Regions from separate parts of the Rahnella sp. 2050 genome, predicted to be linked through region 1. Evidence: riboswitches for the same ligand, from Rfam matches in the RefSeq annotation. Region 1 holds a riboswitch; the other holds the start of a gene.
The links. A riboswitch is a leader RNA that binds a small molecule or an ion and turns the genes downstream of it on or off. The one in region 1 is predicted to bind thiamine pyrophosphate.
Positions count from the first base shown of each region.

Region 2: another riboswitch for thiamine pyrophosphate. It lies ahead of thiC (phosphomethylpyrimidine synthase ThiC); the one in region 1 lies ahead of thiB (thiamine ABC transporter substrate binding subunit).

Region 1 is NZ_JBEPKE010000002.1:386,647-394,141, forward strand. Features, by position in the region: gene thiQ (thiamine ABC transporter ATP-binding protein ThiQ) at 1-306, opposite strand, end outside; gene thiP (thiamine/thiamine pyrophosphate ABC transporter permease ThiP) at 290-1,900, opposite strand; gene thiB (thiamine ABC transporter substrate binding subunit) at 1,876-2,859, opposite strand; TPP riboswitch at 2,903-3,032, opposite strand; gene sgrR (HTH-type transcriptional regulator SgrR) at 3,073-4,734, opposite strand; gene sgrT (glucose uptake inhibitor SgrT) at 4,837-5,022, shown strand; gene ABIC79_RS09000 (MFS transporter) at 5,183-6,346, shown strand; gene ABIC79_RS09005 (hypothetical protein) at 6,574-7,266, shown strand.
Region 2 is NZ_JBEPKE010000015.1:4,117-11,611, forward strand. Features, by position in the region: gene ABIC79_RS25195 (DUF1481 domain-containing protein) at 1-121, opposite strand, end outside; gene hupA (nucleoid-associated protein HU-alpha) at 140-412, opposite strand; gene ABIC79_RS25205 (YjaG family protein) at 603-1,193, opposite strand; gene nfi (deoxyribonuclease V) at 1,264-1,944, opposite strand; gene hemE (uroporphyrinogen decarboxylase) at 1,954-3,018, opposite strand; gene nudC (NAD(+) diphosphatase) at 3,090-3,866, opposite strand; gene ABIC79_RS25225 (Rsd/AlgQ family anti-sigma factor) at 3,966-4,481, shown strand; TPP riboswitch at 4,555-4,681, shown strand; gene thiC (phosphomethylpyrimidine synthase ThiC) at 4,804-6,768, shown strand; gene thiE (thiamine phosphate synthase) at 6,765-7,418, shown strand; gene ABIC79_RS25240 (HesA/MoeB/ThiF family protein) at 7,411-7,495, shown strand, end outside.

The sequences.
Region 1 (7,495 bases):
AAGTTTCAGCCCCGGATGCAATCCCAGCCCCATGTTCTGACGCACCGTCAGATGCGAGAACAGATTATTTTCCTGAAACAACATCGACACCGGACGTTTTGCCGGTGGCGTCACGCTGTGATCTGCGCCGTTGAGCAGGATCTGCCCGCTGACCGGTGCCAGAAAACCGGCGACCAGACTCAGCAGGGTACTTTTCCCGGCGCCGCTCGGGCCGAGGATTGCCACACGTTCACCGGCGTCGATCTGTAAATCGAAGCGCATCGGCAGATGTTCGTACAAATACGTCAGTTTATTCAGCGTCAGCATGGCGGCCCGGCAGTTTCTCAATCAGGGTGAATAACAGGAAGCATAGCAGCAGTAATAACAGCGCCGTCACCGCGCCGTCCTGGCTGCGGTAGGAACCAATCTGCTGATACAGATAAAACGGCAGGGTGCGGAAATTCTCGTTGCCGAACAAGGCAATCACACCGAAATCCCCCAGCGAAAGTACACAGGCGAAAGCCAGTGCCTGTGCAATCGGGCGTTTCAGTGCGCTGAGTTCAACCCGGCGCAGCCGCTGCCAGCCATGCATATCCAGCGAAAGACACAGCAGCGTGTAGCGTTCTGCCACGTCGCGCATCGGGTTATCCAGCACTTTTAATGCATAAGGTACGGCCATCAGCGCATTCGTGAGGATCACCAGCGGCCACGGCGATTGTGGTAAACCGGTGGTATCGCCGAGCAACAGGAAGAAACCGGTCGCCAGCACAATACCCGGCATCGCGAGGATCAGCATGCCGCTCAGATCCATCGCCTGCGCCCAGCTATTTCTCTTGCGTAACCGCAGTTCGCGGCTGCTCCACAGCAGCATCATGGTCAGCAGCACACACAATAATCCGCTGCCGAGCGCGATACGCACGGATGTCCATAATGCCTGCCAGAGCGCGGGTTGTTGCAAAACACCGACCGCTGCCCGGTTTATGCCATCGGTAATGACGGCGAGTAACGGCGGCAGGATCAGCAACAACGCCAGGCCAATCAGTACGGCATCGGCGATGCGCCGCAGCCAGGAATCATCAGGATTACGCCAGCGCTGAGAATGCGTTTGGCCCACCGGCAACGCCTGACTGAGTTTCTGACTGAGCAACACCAGCGCCAGGCAACAAAACAGCTGGATCAGGGCCAGCGTGGCGGCGCGGCTTAAATCGTAGTCGTAACTTAGCGCCTGATAAATGGCGAGTTCAATGGTCGTTGCCTGCGGACCGCCACCCAGTGAAAGCACCGTGGCGAAGCTGGCGAAACACAGCATAAAGATTAAGGCGGCGGCGGGGAATATCTGCCGGCGAATGGCAGGCCATTCCACAAAGCGGAATTGCTGCCAGATATTCATGCCGAGTTGTGCGGCGAGCTGGCGCTGCTCAACGGCGATATTTTCCAGTGCCTGCACTAAGAGCCGCGCTGCCAGCGGCAGATTGAAAAAGACGTGCGCCAGCAAAATGCCCTGTAAACCATACGGCGAGAAACGGTAATCCATGCCCAGCCAGCCGCAAATTTGCGCCAGCCAGCCCTGTCTTCCGTAGACACTGAGAATGCCAAACACCGCCACCAAAACCGGCAAGACCAGCGTCATCGCACATAAACGTAATAACAGCTGACGGCCGGGGAAACGGCGGCGGAACAAGGTGCGTGCCAGCAAAATTGCGGGCAGCACCGAGCAAAGCGCTGAAAGCAGCGCCTGCCAGAAAGTAAAGCAGATCACATGCCAGAGATAAGGATCGTGCCAGAGCGATGCGCCGCTTATCTGTGGCGCATGACGCCACAGAGAGCCTAAGGCCAGTACTGCCACCAGCAACATAGCCAGTGACGCGATGACGCCCGGCAACAGCCAGCGAGGGATCAATGGCTGACGGCGTTCTGCCATGCCTGGATCCATTGTGAACGATGAGTAGCGACATCCTGTGCGCTGTATTGCAGAGATTTGGCCGGAATCGTCAGTTGTTTAAAAGCGTCAGGCAGCGGGGTATTCACCACCGGATACATCCAGTTGCCGGTCGGGATCACTTTCTGGAAATCTTCCGTGGTGACGAACTTCATGAACTGTTCAGCAAGTTTCGGTTGCTTGCTGTTTGCCAGCTGGCCCGCCACTTCGACCTGCATGTAATGCCCTTCGGTAAAATCGGCTGCGGCGTAGTTATCTTTCTTCTCTTCGACAATATGGTATGCCGGAGAGGTGGTGTAGCTCAGCACCAGGTCGCTTTCACCTTTGAGGAATAAACCGTAAGCCTCGCTCCAGCCTTTAGTGACGGTGACAGTTTTCTTCGCCAGTTTTTCCCACGCTTGCGGCGCTTTATCGCCGTAGACTTTTTGCATCCACAGCATCAGGCCCAGACCCGGTGTACTGGTGCGTGGATCTTCATAAATCACTTTCCATTTCTGGTCGCTGTTGATCAGCTCATCGAGGCTTTTTGGCGGATTCTTCAGTTTATTTTTGTCGTAGACGAAGGCGAAATAACCGTAATCGTAAGGCACGAAAGTGCTGTCATTCCAGCCGCCTGGCACCGTCAGTCTGGCGTTGGTTTTCGGTGCTTTGGCGAATAAACCGGTTTGTTCAGCGGCCTGCAACAGGTTGTTATCCAGCCCCAGCACGATGTCGGCTTTGCTGTTTTTACCTTCCATCCGCAGACGGTTGAGCAAAGACACGCCATCTTCCAGCGCCACGTATTTCAGTTCGCAGCCGCATTGGGCTTCAAAGGCTTTTTTAATGGCGGGACCGGGGCCCCAGTCAGCAGAGAAAGAATCGTAGGTATAAACCGTCAAAACAGGTTTTGACGCAAATGCAGGTGCAGAAAGTAACAGCAGGCAGGACAGTAATTTTTTCAACTTTGCGCTCCAAAAAAATGAAAGGGCAAAGGATTTTGAGTAAGCATCGCGCAGTCTCAAATCCCTCCGCCGGGATTAACCGGATCAGGTTCGACGGGTTTCAAATCTCAGCCAAACTTGCTCACGGCGTTTACATCGCAGCTTTAACAAGTCGGGCACCCCGTTGAGAACGGATGTCATTCTAGAGATTAACGGCGCGATGCGATAGTCCGATTAACTGTCCGGTGGGGCAAACCAGGCGGATTTAAAGTCGAACCAGCCGAGGGTGTTCATACGCACACCGCGCATACTGCGTTGCCCCTGTAGCACCAGCCAGTGATGGAACAGGGGATGGATCTGATGGCTGACCGTCTGTTTCTGGCTCCATTTCGCCATCGATAAATTCCCGGCGTGCCACAGGGCGGCATCGTCGTTCATCTCTTCGCTAAAGCAATGCTTTGCCAGCGGCAATTCGTAGAAATGCGCGAACAGTGAAAACTCCAGCGGCAGGGTGAAGTTGGCACTGCCGAGCCACAGATCACTTTTGGCATCGCCGCGGTGCCAGACTGCGTAATCCACTATCTGAATAATCAGTTCGATACCTTCTTCCGCCAGCAACGGGCGCAGGGCGTTGCAGATCGCCTGATGTTCGGAATGCTCGCCGTAAAATGTCAGCGTTACCTGCGTCAGGTTTTGCGGTTTGGGCGGACGTGGCCGGGGCGCTTTGTGATGCCATCGCGGCAGCAGGCCATACGCCGGAGACCAGTAGCGCTGGTAAATCGGTTCGGCATTATTCAGTAAGGCGATGGGATTGAGTAAATCGCACAACCACTGGCGTGTTTCTTCAGATTGTCCGACCGGCGAACGCTGGTCAAATAACAGGAAATAGCAGCCTTCTTCAAGGCGACTTTCCAGCTCGCTTTTGCCTGATTCATCGGCCTGAAGCTGTACGCCGGAATGCACCAGCTCTTCACTCAGTTCCGGTAATACCCAGATATTCACCTCGTCGATCAGTGCCCGGAAGCCAAAATAATCGTCAAAGGCGCGGATGCGCAGCTGTGTTTTCAGATTACGCACCACGGCGTAAGGGCCGGTGCCGACCGGATGGCGGGCAAAATCAGGCAGTGACTGCCATTCCTGCGGCAGGATCATCGCGTGGATATTGCCAAACAACCACGGCAGCCAGCGGTCGGGTTCATTCAGGTGGATATCTATGACATTCGCCGTGGGCGTCGTGACTGATTTCAGGTTGCTGAACAGCGGATGCGTTTTCAGGCGAATAAACGTGGCGATAATATCTGCCATCTCGAGTTCGCGACCATGATGAAAATGAATGGCGGGGCGCAGATAAAACCGCCAGTGCAGCGGCGAAACTTCCTGCCAGTGATGGGCTAAATCGCCTTCCGCTTCCCCATTTTCCTCATTTATGCGTGTCAGGCCGCTAAAGATTTGTCTGGCAATGTGGGTTTCTGAACGGCGCAACATGGTGCCGGGCAGCAGATTCATCAGCGGGCGATAATACAGTACGCGCAGAATATGTTTGCCCTGACGGAAACTGCGACCGAGCTGGGACAGCAGCATCTGGCGCACCAGGGTTTTGTCGCCGACCAGTTGTACCAGCTGATCAATGCTGTCCTGTTCCAGCAGCTCTTCAGCGCGCTGTTGCTGGAGTGCCAGCCCGGTATAAAGAAATTTCAGCGTGGATCGTTTGCCGCGTCCGGCCTCTGCATCCCACGTCAGCCAGCCCTGTCCCTGCATGGTGCTGAGCAACGAGCGCATGTGTCTGCGTGAACAGTTCAGGACTTCTGACAGTGCCTGTAATGTCGTTTCAGTTTCTTCACCGTGACAGCTTTGCCATAAGCGGATGAACTGTTGTTGCAAACGGGATGAGGACATAAAAGAGGAACTCCGTGGCCGATCTTCATCAATTTATCTTTCCTCATATTACGCCGATACTGTTTCTCAACGAAAGCCTGTTGTGAACAACCGGAGATCATCATGAAACGCAGTCTGAACGCCCGTTTCTATCAGCGTTATTTTGAAGCCATCAAAAAAAACGCCTCTAAAAATCATGCAGACTGGCTGTCCTGGGTTCCGGTGCAGTACCGTCTGGATATTCTGTCCCGTCTCACGCAGTGGGATATGGAAACGATGGACGACGAGCAATACCGCCGGCGACTGTGACTTCAGGTCTGACTAAATTCGATTTTCTGAGTAATGGTGTATTGTCACCAGCCAGTGAGGAAACTCACTGGTTTTTTTATGCTCATTTTCCAGAACCGACTGAAACTTCGCTACACTGTCTGTCTTGCTTTATCTGCATTCATTTCTCAGGGACGACGTCATGTCAAAACCTCGTTTTAATCGTATTTATGTCACCTTTCTGGTGGTCTCCTTGCTGTGCGGCGTGGCGGGTGCATTACAGGCGCCGACGCTGAGTCTGTTTCTGACCAACGAAGTGAAGGTCCGTCCGCTGTGGGTCGGCTTCTTTTATACCGTTAACGCCATCGCGGGGATCGCGATCAGCTTTCTGCTGGCTAACCGTTCCGATAACAAAGGCGACCGGCGGAAATTGCTGATGTTCTGCTGCCTGATGGCGATCGGCAACAGTCTGGTCTTTGCCTTCAGCCGCGATTATCTGGTGCTGATCACTGTCGGTGTGTTGCTGGCAGCGATAGGTAACGCGTCGATGCCCCAGCTCTTTGCACTGGCGCGGGAACATGCGGATCGCTCCGCCAGTGAAGTGGTGATGTTCAGCTCGATGATGCGTGCGATGCTCTCGCTGGCCTGGGTGCTTGGCCCGCCGCTGTCGTTCATGGTGGCGTTGAACTACGGCTTTACGCCAATGTACCTGAGTGCGGCAGCGGTGTTTGTCGGCAGCATACTGATGATCCTGTTTTTCCTGCCCTCAGTACCACGCCTTGAACTGCCAGTGGACGAAAAAGTAGTGCATGCCAGCGCCTGGCGTAACAAAGATGTTCGTCTGCTGTTCTTTTCTTCTTTGCTGATGTGGACCTGCAATATCATGTATGTCATTGATATGCCGCTGTACATCACCAGCGATTTGGGCCTGCCGGAAGGGCTGGCAGGCTTGCTGATGGGGACGGCGGCCGGGCTGGAAATTCCTGCCATGTTGCTGGCCGGGTATCTGGTGAAACGTACCGGCAAACGCAAGCTGATGCTGTATGCCGTGGCGAGTGGTGTGATTTTCTATGCCGGACTGGTGGCGTTTCAGTTCAAGGCGGCGCTGATGATCCTGCAACTGTTCAATGCGATTTTCATCGGCATCGTGGCGGGGATCGGCATGCTGTATTTTCAGGATCTGATGCCGGGAAGGGCAGGTTCAGCGACTACGCTATTCACCAACAGCATTTCCACCGGTGTGATTTGCGCGGGGTTGCTGCAGGGCTTTATCGTGGAAAACTTCGGCCATTATCCGGTCTACTGGGCAGCAACTGTGCTGGCGGTGGTGGCGCTCGGGCTGATGTATAAAGTCAAAGATGTTTAAATGACGTAAGGTTAATGAGCGATTTATTCGCTCTTTAACCTATTCAACTGAATAATATATTCCGTTTTTTGCTTGTTCCGGCAACGTCTTAATAATTTTGAAATATCTGTTTTTATCCTGCAAAGATTAATGTTTTAAGTACTTCGCATCCTCTTTACCTGTATGGCTAATGAAAAGTATTTTCTATAATATCGTCTTTCTTAAAATTCTAATGCAGGGTATTAAATATGATTCCAGTTGTACTTATCAGGAAAACATATAATTCATTTATTGATGAGAAAAAATCTGAGGGCTGCTGTATTGGGTTATGCCTGACGTGGCTGGGCGATATATTAAAAGAAAGGCCGGTACAACAAAGGGGGGGCTGGTTTTCCGGCTGGCTTTCCGGTTGGTTCTCCACGCCACTGACACCTGACAAGAAAGCCTTAATCCCCTCTGATACTGCGAAGCTGAGGCTATTGCTTGAACGTTCATACCGGCGGCACGAGAGCTATCTGAGGAGCTGCAAGGAGAGTCAGCAGGATCCGAAACGTCAGACAGGACGCCATCAGGTCTTTGTTAATTATAAAAATTTCCGTCAGGCAGAAAAGGAAAGAATAACTGGCGTTCCCGGTTTACAGTATCGTCTGATAACACGTAATGATTTCATGTTATTTAACGGGGTAAACAGTTTTGGTCAGGCTCACCCTCTCACCGGGGCGATCATTGCTTTCCGGTTTTCTGAGGTACCGGGTGAGGTTGGCTATCATGCCGTTGCGGCGTTTCGCTACAGTGCTTCGGAATGTTTTTTTCTCGATCCCAATTTAGGATTATTTAAAACATCCTCTTCTTATCCTATGTTAGATATTACTAAATATATTAAAAAAGTATATAGAGAGGCTGTTCCATTAATGGAGTTTATAGTTTCTAAGAAAAGCTAATTAAATGGTGGCCGATATTTGTGCATTCGCCGTTGTTGAGTAAAAATATTAGAAGTGTTTTGAATATGATTAATGTTATTTCCATCGAAAAAAATTATGGTTCAGTCGATTTTTTATCAGGCAAGTACCAGGATCCCATCGCTGTAAGTGAAATAATCGTGACAAAGAAACTGAAGACAGGATGACTATGCAGGGGTAACTTTGCAGAGGCTTTCGGGGATGCCTGAAG
Region 2 (7,495 bases), on a different contig from region 1:
CGCTGGCAAAGAATAACTCAGGACCTTTTTTAGAACTGCAACCCACCAGACCGAGCACCAGTAAACCTGCTACCAGTCCGGGGGTGATAAACTGAAGGGCCTTAAAGGCCCCCCCGCTTATTCTTTTCACTGCAAGCAATTACTTAACAGCGTCTTTCAGAGCTTTACCAGAAACGAACGCAGGCACGTTTGCAGCTGCGATTTTGATTTCTTTACCAGTCTGTGGGTTACGACCAGTACGCTCGTTACGATGATTTACCTTGAAAGTCCCGAAACCAACTAATTGTACAGCATCACCTTCTTTCAGAGACTCGGTAATAGCAGACAGGGTAGATTCAAGAGCAACTTTGGCCTGTGCTTTGGAAAGATCAGCTTTGTCCGCAATTACATCAATCAGTTGAGTCTTGTTCATAAGTTATCCTTTACAGTGTGTTTATCGTTTGCAAAGCATCAAGTGCGACGGATATGCCGATTGACAGCACCCTCCTGCATACACGCACCGATAGCCACTTTTTTTACGCCCCCCAAATGTAGACCAGACAGGGTGCGGATGTGAAGCCTTAAGGCACGACAAATCAGGCGTTAAATCACGTTTTCTTGCCTTATTGCGCTAAATTTATGCCAATGTTACTGACAGCAGCTTCACGCAGGTCAGAACGTAACCCTTTTATTAATTCCAGGTCACGCTCCTCACAGTCAGCCAACAGGCGAAAAATCTCCCATTGGATGTCCCATTCTTCTTCAACGGCAGGAATGACTTTGAGTTCTTCATCGGTCATTTCTTTCCCGGCCTGAGTCATTTCCAGCATCGCGACAGTACGAATTGACGTCTCACTGACGGCAACCGCGTGAGACAGCGTTTCGCCACTCAGACGCGAATGAATCAGTTCGCCTAATGCAATACACGCATCAATGGCCGGATAAACCCCATAGATGTCGTAATCATCAGAAGAAGGCACCGCTTCCTCCAGTTTTTCGAGCTGTGAGTCAAAATTGACCTTGGCGTCTTTTACCACCAGCGTTTCCCAAATTAAATCCAGGATGCGGCGGTAAAGCTGTGGTTCGCCAAACCCGGTTTCCAGGCAAAATGCCTGATAGTTCGGATACATGCGTTCACACAAGCTCGCCATAAACGTCACGTGTTGCCAGCTTTCCAGCTTTTCGAGACGTAAATGAATTGGATTACGTAACATGAGTTGATCTCGTTAACTTTTCTGCGCGGGAGTTTACCTGAAATAAATCAATATCCCTATTCCTTGATTCCTAAAGATCATCACTCAACCGTTGCCAGCGTTGAAACGCCGCCCGGTTTGATGCCACAGCATCCGCCCAACGGGTAGGCTCCGGCAGACGATATTGTCTTATGCACTGTTCGACCCAATAAAACGATGAATCCATGCTGATACGATTACCGGGTGAGATGAATAATGGATTACAGCGTAGCTTGCTGCGCCACACCCAGCCAATCTGTTCATCCCCTTCGTACAGCGCCTGGCGGCTGTGTAGTTCATCGCCTAATGGCAGGAACTGACCGCATAGACGGCTTTTCGCCACACCAATCGTCGGCACGTCGATCATCAGACCAAAGTGACTGGCAACGCCGAGACGGCGCGGATGCGCGATCCCCTGCCCGTCGACAAAAACCAAATCAGGCTGCAATGAGAGTTGCTGCCAGGCTTGCAGCAGTGCGGGAAGTTCGCGGAAGGAAAGGAAACCGGGAATGTACGGCATAACAGTGGGAATGCGGGCAATCTGATATTCCACCAGTTCCAGCGTTGGGTAGCGCAAAACAGCCACCGCCGCACGTGTCACCTCACCGCCCTGTTCGAAACCGACATCCACTCCCGCGATCAACGCGGGAGTGGTAAATCCTGGCGGATCCTGCAGTTCGATCTGATCTGCGAGGATCCGTTGTTCTTCACGTAAAGCACGGGTATCGATCATACCGGGATTTCACTCGTGATATTGCCGGGACAGGCTATGCACCGCTTCCACAAAGGCACCCGCATTTTCCGGCGGGACATCCTGATGAATGCCGTGGCCCAGATTGAACACATGACCATTGCCTTTGCCGAAACCGGCCAGAATGGTCTCCACTTCCTGTTCTATACGCACTGGCGAGGCATACAACATTGAAGGATCCATGTTGCCCTGAATCGCGACTTTGTCACCCACACGACGGCGTGCATCGGCAATATCGGTGGTCCAGTCCAGACCCAGCGCATCGCACCCCGTTGCGGCCATCGCTTCCAGCCACTGACCACCGCCTTTGGTAAACAGAGTCACCGGCACACGACGTCCTTCGTTTTCACGGATCAGACCATCAACAATTTTGTGCATATAGTTCAGGGAGAATTCGCGGTAATCGCGAGGAGTCAACACGCCGCCCCAGGTGTCAAAAATCATCACAGACTGGGCGCCAGCTTTGATCTGTGCATTAAGGTAAAGAATGACGCTGTCTGCCACTTTATCGAGTAACAGATGCATAGTCGCCGGATCGGCGTACATCATCTTTTTGATTTTGGTGAAGGCTTTACTGCTGCCCCCTTCTACCATATACGTCGCCAGCGTCCACGGGCTGCCGGAGAAACCGATAAGCGGCACTTCACCTTGCAGGTTTTTACGGATGGTACGCACGGCATTCATGACATACCCGAGTTCCATTTCAGGATCCGGAACCGGCAGTTTTTCGACATCGGCACGATTCGTCAGTGGTGAAGAAAAACGCGGGCCTTCACCGGCTTCAAAATAGAGCCCCAGCCCCATCGCATCAGGAATGGTCAGGATGTCAGAGAACAGGATCGCCGCATCCAGCGGATAGCGACGAAGCGGCTGCAAAGTCACTTCACAGGCCAGCTCGGCATTCTTGCACAGCGACATAAAATCACCGGCTTCAGCGCGGGTTGCTTTGTACTCCGGCAAATAACGACCAGCCTGACGCATCATCCAGACCGGTGTAATGTCCACTGGCTGACGTAACAAAGCACGCAGGTAACGGTCGTTTTTCAACTCATTCATTCTTGCTCTTTCCTTCAGTATTCGGGCCGCCCGACAATCATCTGACAGCATTCTATCACGTAAAATCGCCTCTACTCTTCGTGTTCGGCACGACAAAGGGCAACGGTGTCTTCAATCAGGCGGCGCGCAATCGTCCCGGGCGGTGGCAACTGCGGCAATGCATCAAAGCGATACCAATTCGCGTTAAGCAACTCTTTCGGGTCATGCTGTATGTCGCCACTGTCGTAATCCGCCATAAATGCCATCATCAGCGAATTGGGGAACGGCCAGGGCTGGGAACTGATGTAACGGACATTTTTCACCCGGATGTTACTTTCTTCCATCACTTCACGTGCCACAGTTTCTTCCAGCGTTTCTCCGACTTCCACGAAACCCGCCAGAACCGTGTGAATACCATTACGATGACGGACATGCTGCGCAAGCAAAATCTCATCTCCCTTACGGATAGCCACAATGATGCAGGGCGCAATCTGCGGATAATAGCGTTCGCGACAGTGCCCGCAGAGTGCAGCCCACTCGGTTTTGCTGACGTGCATTTCATGTCCGCAGTAACCGCAAAACTTGTGAGAACGGTAAAACTCTGACAACTGCACACCACGCCCGACCAACTGGAATAATCCGCGATCTTGATCCAGCAACTGACGGGCAGAAACCATATGGTTTGGCATCGTCTGACGAACCAGCCAGACAGGTTCGCCCTGCCATTCGCCGATCTGCCGCGCTGTTTTACCGGTCAGAGAAAATTGTGCGGCGCTGCCAAACGGCAGTTCACCCTCAGGCAGCCATAGCTTGCCTTCCTGGCTGATGATCCACCAACCGTTGTGTTGCTCAGTAATCTGTAATTCCATAATTGTTGTTGCATAACCTCGTCGGGACTGACAATCTGAGTAAGATATTTACATATTAGTAACTTTTGGTTACTTTTTTTGTCGCTCACGGAGTCAACCATGCTAAATCGTCTGGAAAGACTGACCCAACGCGTTGGTGGCAGTAATGAGTTAGTGGATCAATGGCTGCACGCACGCAAAGAACTGCTGGTTTCGTACTGCACTTTCGTCGGTCTGAAACCCAATAAAGAAAAACATACACCTTTGAATGAAAAGGCGCTGGACAGTTTTTGCCATCATCTGGTCGACTATCTTTCTGCCGGGCATTTTCATCTCTATCCACGCATCATTGAAGAAGTCGATGGCGCAGGCAGCCCGAAAAAAGTACAGGCGGCAAAAATCTACCCTGCTCTGGAGCTGAATACTGAAGCTATCATGGCTTTCCATGACAGTTACACAGAAACTGATATTGACGATGACAATGCTTTCGCCTTTCACTATGCATTATCGGATATCGGTGAGGCATTAGATGCCCGTTTTCAACTGGAAGATCAATTAATTATCATGGCTTTTGAGCCAGCCCCGGAGAGTGTGCCACCTTCGGAAAATGAACCTGATCTCGCCAGACCGGCTTAACACGTTGCCACAATAAAACCCTGCTCAGGGTTATGGTTTTACTTGTAGTTTAAAAAAACGCCTCCTATATTGAGGCTTCTTGTCGGAGTGCCTAGCGCATAATTTTCTGTTGAGAATTACGCCAGGCTGAGACCGTTAATTCGGGATCCGCGGAACCTGATCGGGTTAGTACCCGCGAAGGGAACAAGAGTAATGTTATGCGTTCAGCGCAATCAGGCATCTGCCTGCATAAGGCCGCCCGTGCTGCACCGCCCATTTTTACTCCTGCCGTAAACCTCCTGACAAGCAATTTTCCATCACGTTTTTTTGCGAGGAATTTGCTATGTCGAGTACCCAAAAACCCGTTATTTCTGAAAAGAAACCGTCAAATCGCCGTGAACAACGCGCGCAGGCACAATCGTTTATCGACAGCTTGCAGGGCGAAGCTTTCCCCAACTCCCGGCGTATTTATCTTGAAGCTGACCGCGAAGATATCCGCGTGCCGATGCGTGAAATCCAGCTCAGCCCGACGCTGGTCGGCGGCGGCAAAGACAATCCGCAGTTCGAAGAAAACGAAGCAATTCCTGTTTACGACACCGCCGGACCTTACGGTGATCCGGCGGCAGTTATCGACGTGCATACCGGTCTGGGAAAATTACGCGCCCGCTGGATAAACGAGCGTGCGGACACGCAGGAACTTTCACAGGTCAGTTCCGGTTTTACTCAGCAGCGGCTGGCGGATGACGGGCTGGACCACCTCCGCTTCGAACACCTGCCGCGCCCTCGCAAAGCCATTGCGGGTAAAAATGTCACGCAACTGCATTACGCCCGCAAAGGCATCATCACACCTGAGATGGAATTTATCGCCATTCGCGAAAATATGGGGCGTGAACGGATCCGCGGCGAGGTTCTGCGCCAGCAACATCCCGGCGAAAGCTTTGGCGCGCATCTGCCCGCCAGTATCACTGCAGAGTTTGTGCGACAGGAAGTGGCTGCCGGGCGCGCGATTATTCCCGCCAACATTAACCACCCTGAATCAGAGCCGATGATCATCGGGCGTAATTTCCTGGTGAAAGTGAACGCTAATATCGGCAACTCGGCGGTGACATCTTCCATCGAAGAAGAAGTGGAGAAACTGGTGTGGTCGACACGCTGGGGCGCGGACACCGTAATGGATCTCTCCACCGGACGTTATATACATGAAACCCGTGAATGGATCCTGCGTAACAGTCCGGTACCGATCGGCACCGTGCCGATTTATCAGGCCCTGGAAAAAGTGAACGGTGTGGCCGAAGATCTGAACTGGGAAATATTCCGCGATACATTGCTTGAACAGGCCGAGCAAGGCGTCGATTACTTCACCATTCACGCCGGAGTGTTGCTGCGTTATGTGCCGATGACCGCCAAACGCCTGACCGGGATCGTGTCGCGCGGCGGTTCGATCATGGCGAAATGGTGTCTGTCACATCATCGCGAAAGCTTCCTGTTTGAGCATTTCCGCGAGATCTGTGAAATCTGCGCCGCCTATGATGTCTCGCTTTCATTGGGCGACGGCCTGCGTCCGGGTTCGATTCAGGATGCCAATGACGAAGCGCAATTCGCCGAATTACGCACACTGGGCGAACTGACCAAAATTGCCTGGGAATACGATGTTCAGGTGATGATCGAAGGTCCGGGACATGTGCCGATGCAGATGATCCGCCGCAACATGACCGAAGAACTCGAGCATTGTCACGAAGCCCCGTTCTATACCCTTGGTCCGCTGACTACCGATATCGCGCCGGGTTACGATCACTTTACGTCCGGTATTGGCGCCGCGATGATTGGCTGGTTTGGCTGCGCCATGCTCTGTTATGTCACGCCGAAAGAGCATCTGGGCCTGCCGAACAAAGAAGACGTTAAGCAGGGTTTGATTACCTACAAAATCGCAGCACATGCTGCCGATTTAGCTAAAGGCCATCCCGGTGCCCAAATCCGCGATAACGCCATGTCAAAAGCGCGTTTCGAATTCCGCTGGGAAGATCAGTTTAATCTGGCTCTCGATCCGGCAACGGCACGCGCCTACCACGATGAAACGCTGCCGCAGGAATCCGGCAAAGTTGCACACTTCTGCTCGATGTGTGGCCCGAAATTCTGCTCGATGAAAATCACTCAGGAAGTTCGCGATTACGCCGCTGCGCTTGAAGCCAAAACCCAGCCAATAGAACTCGTTGAATCCGGTATGGCGCAGATGTCTGCCGAATTCCGTTCGCGCGGCGGTGAGCTTTATCACCCGGCCGATAACCTCAGTTCGGAGAGCAGCAAATGAATCCGTCCTCTCAATCCTTTCCTGCCGTTCCATTCCACCTCGGTTTATATCCGGTCGTTGATACCGTGGAATGGATTGCCCGTCTGCTGGACGCGGGCGTTAAAACACTGCAACTGCGTGTGAAAGATTTGCCTGATGAGCAAGCCGAGCCAGCAATTATTGATGCCATCGCGCTCGGTAAAAAATATCAGGCCCGGTTATTCATCAACGATTACTGGCGTCTGGCGGTCAAGCATCAGGCGTATGGGGTGCATTTGGGTCAGGAAGATCTGGATACTGCCGATCTTGAGGCTATCCGTCAGGCCGGCTTACGGCTGGGCGTTTCCACGCATGACGATGCTGAAATGGCACGCGCTGTCGCGGTGAATCCTTCGTACATCGCCCTCGGCCATATCTTCCCGACGCAGACCAAAGATATGCCTTCGGCGCCGCAAGGGCTGGCAGAACTCACCCGACATGTTAAGAAGCTCGATGGCAGCTTTCCGACGGTGGCCATTGGTGGGATCAGCATCGACCGCGCGGCGTCGGTTCTCGACTGCGGCGTCGGCAGTATAGCCGTCGTCAGTGCCATTACGCAGGCGGCGGACTGGCGTGCAGCGACGGCACAACTGCTGGCCTTATGCGCCAGCAAGGTGCCGCAAGATGCTTAACGATGCGGCTTTTATGCGCTACAGCCGCCAGTTGATGCTGGAGGAATTCGGTCCGCTGGCACAGGAAAAATTACAGG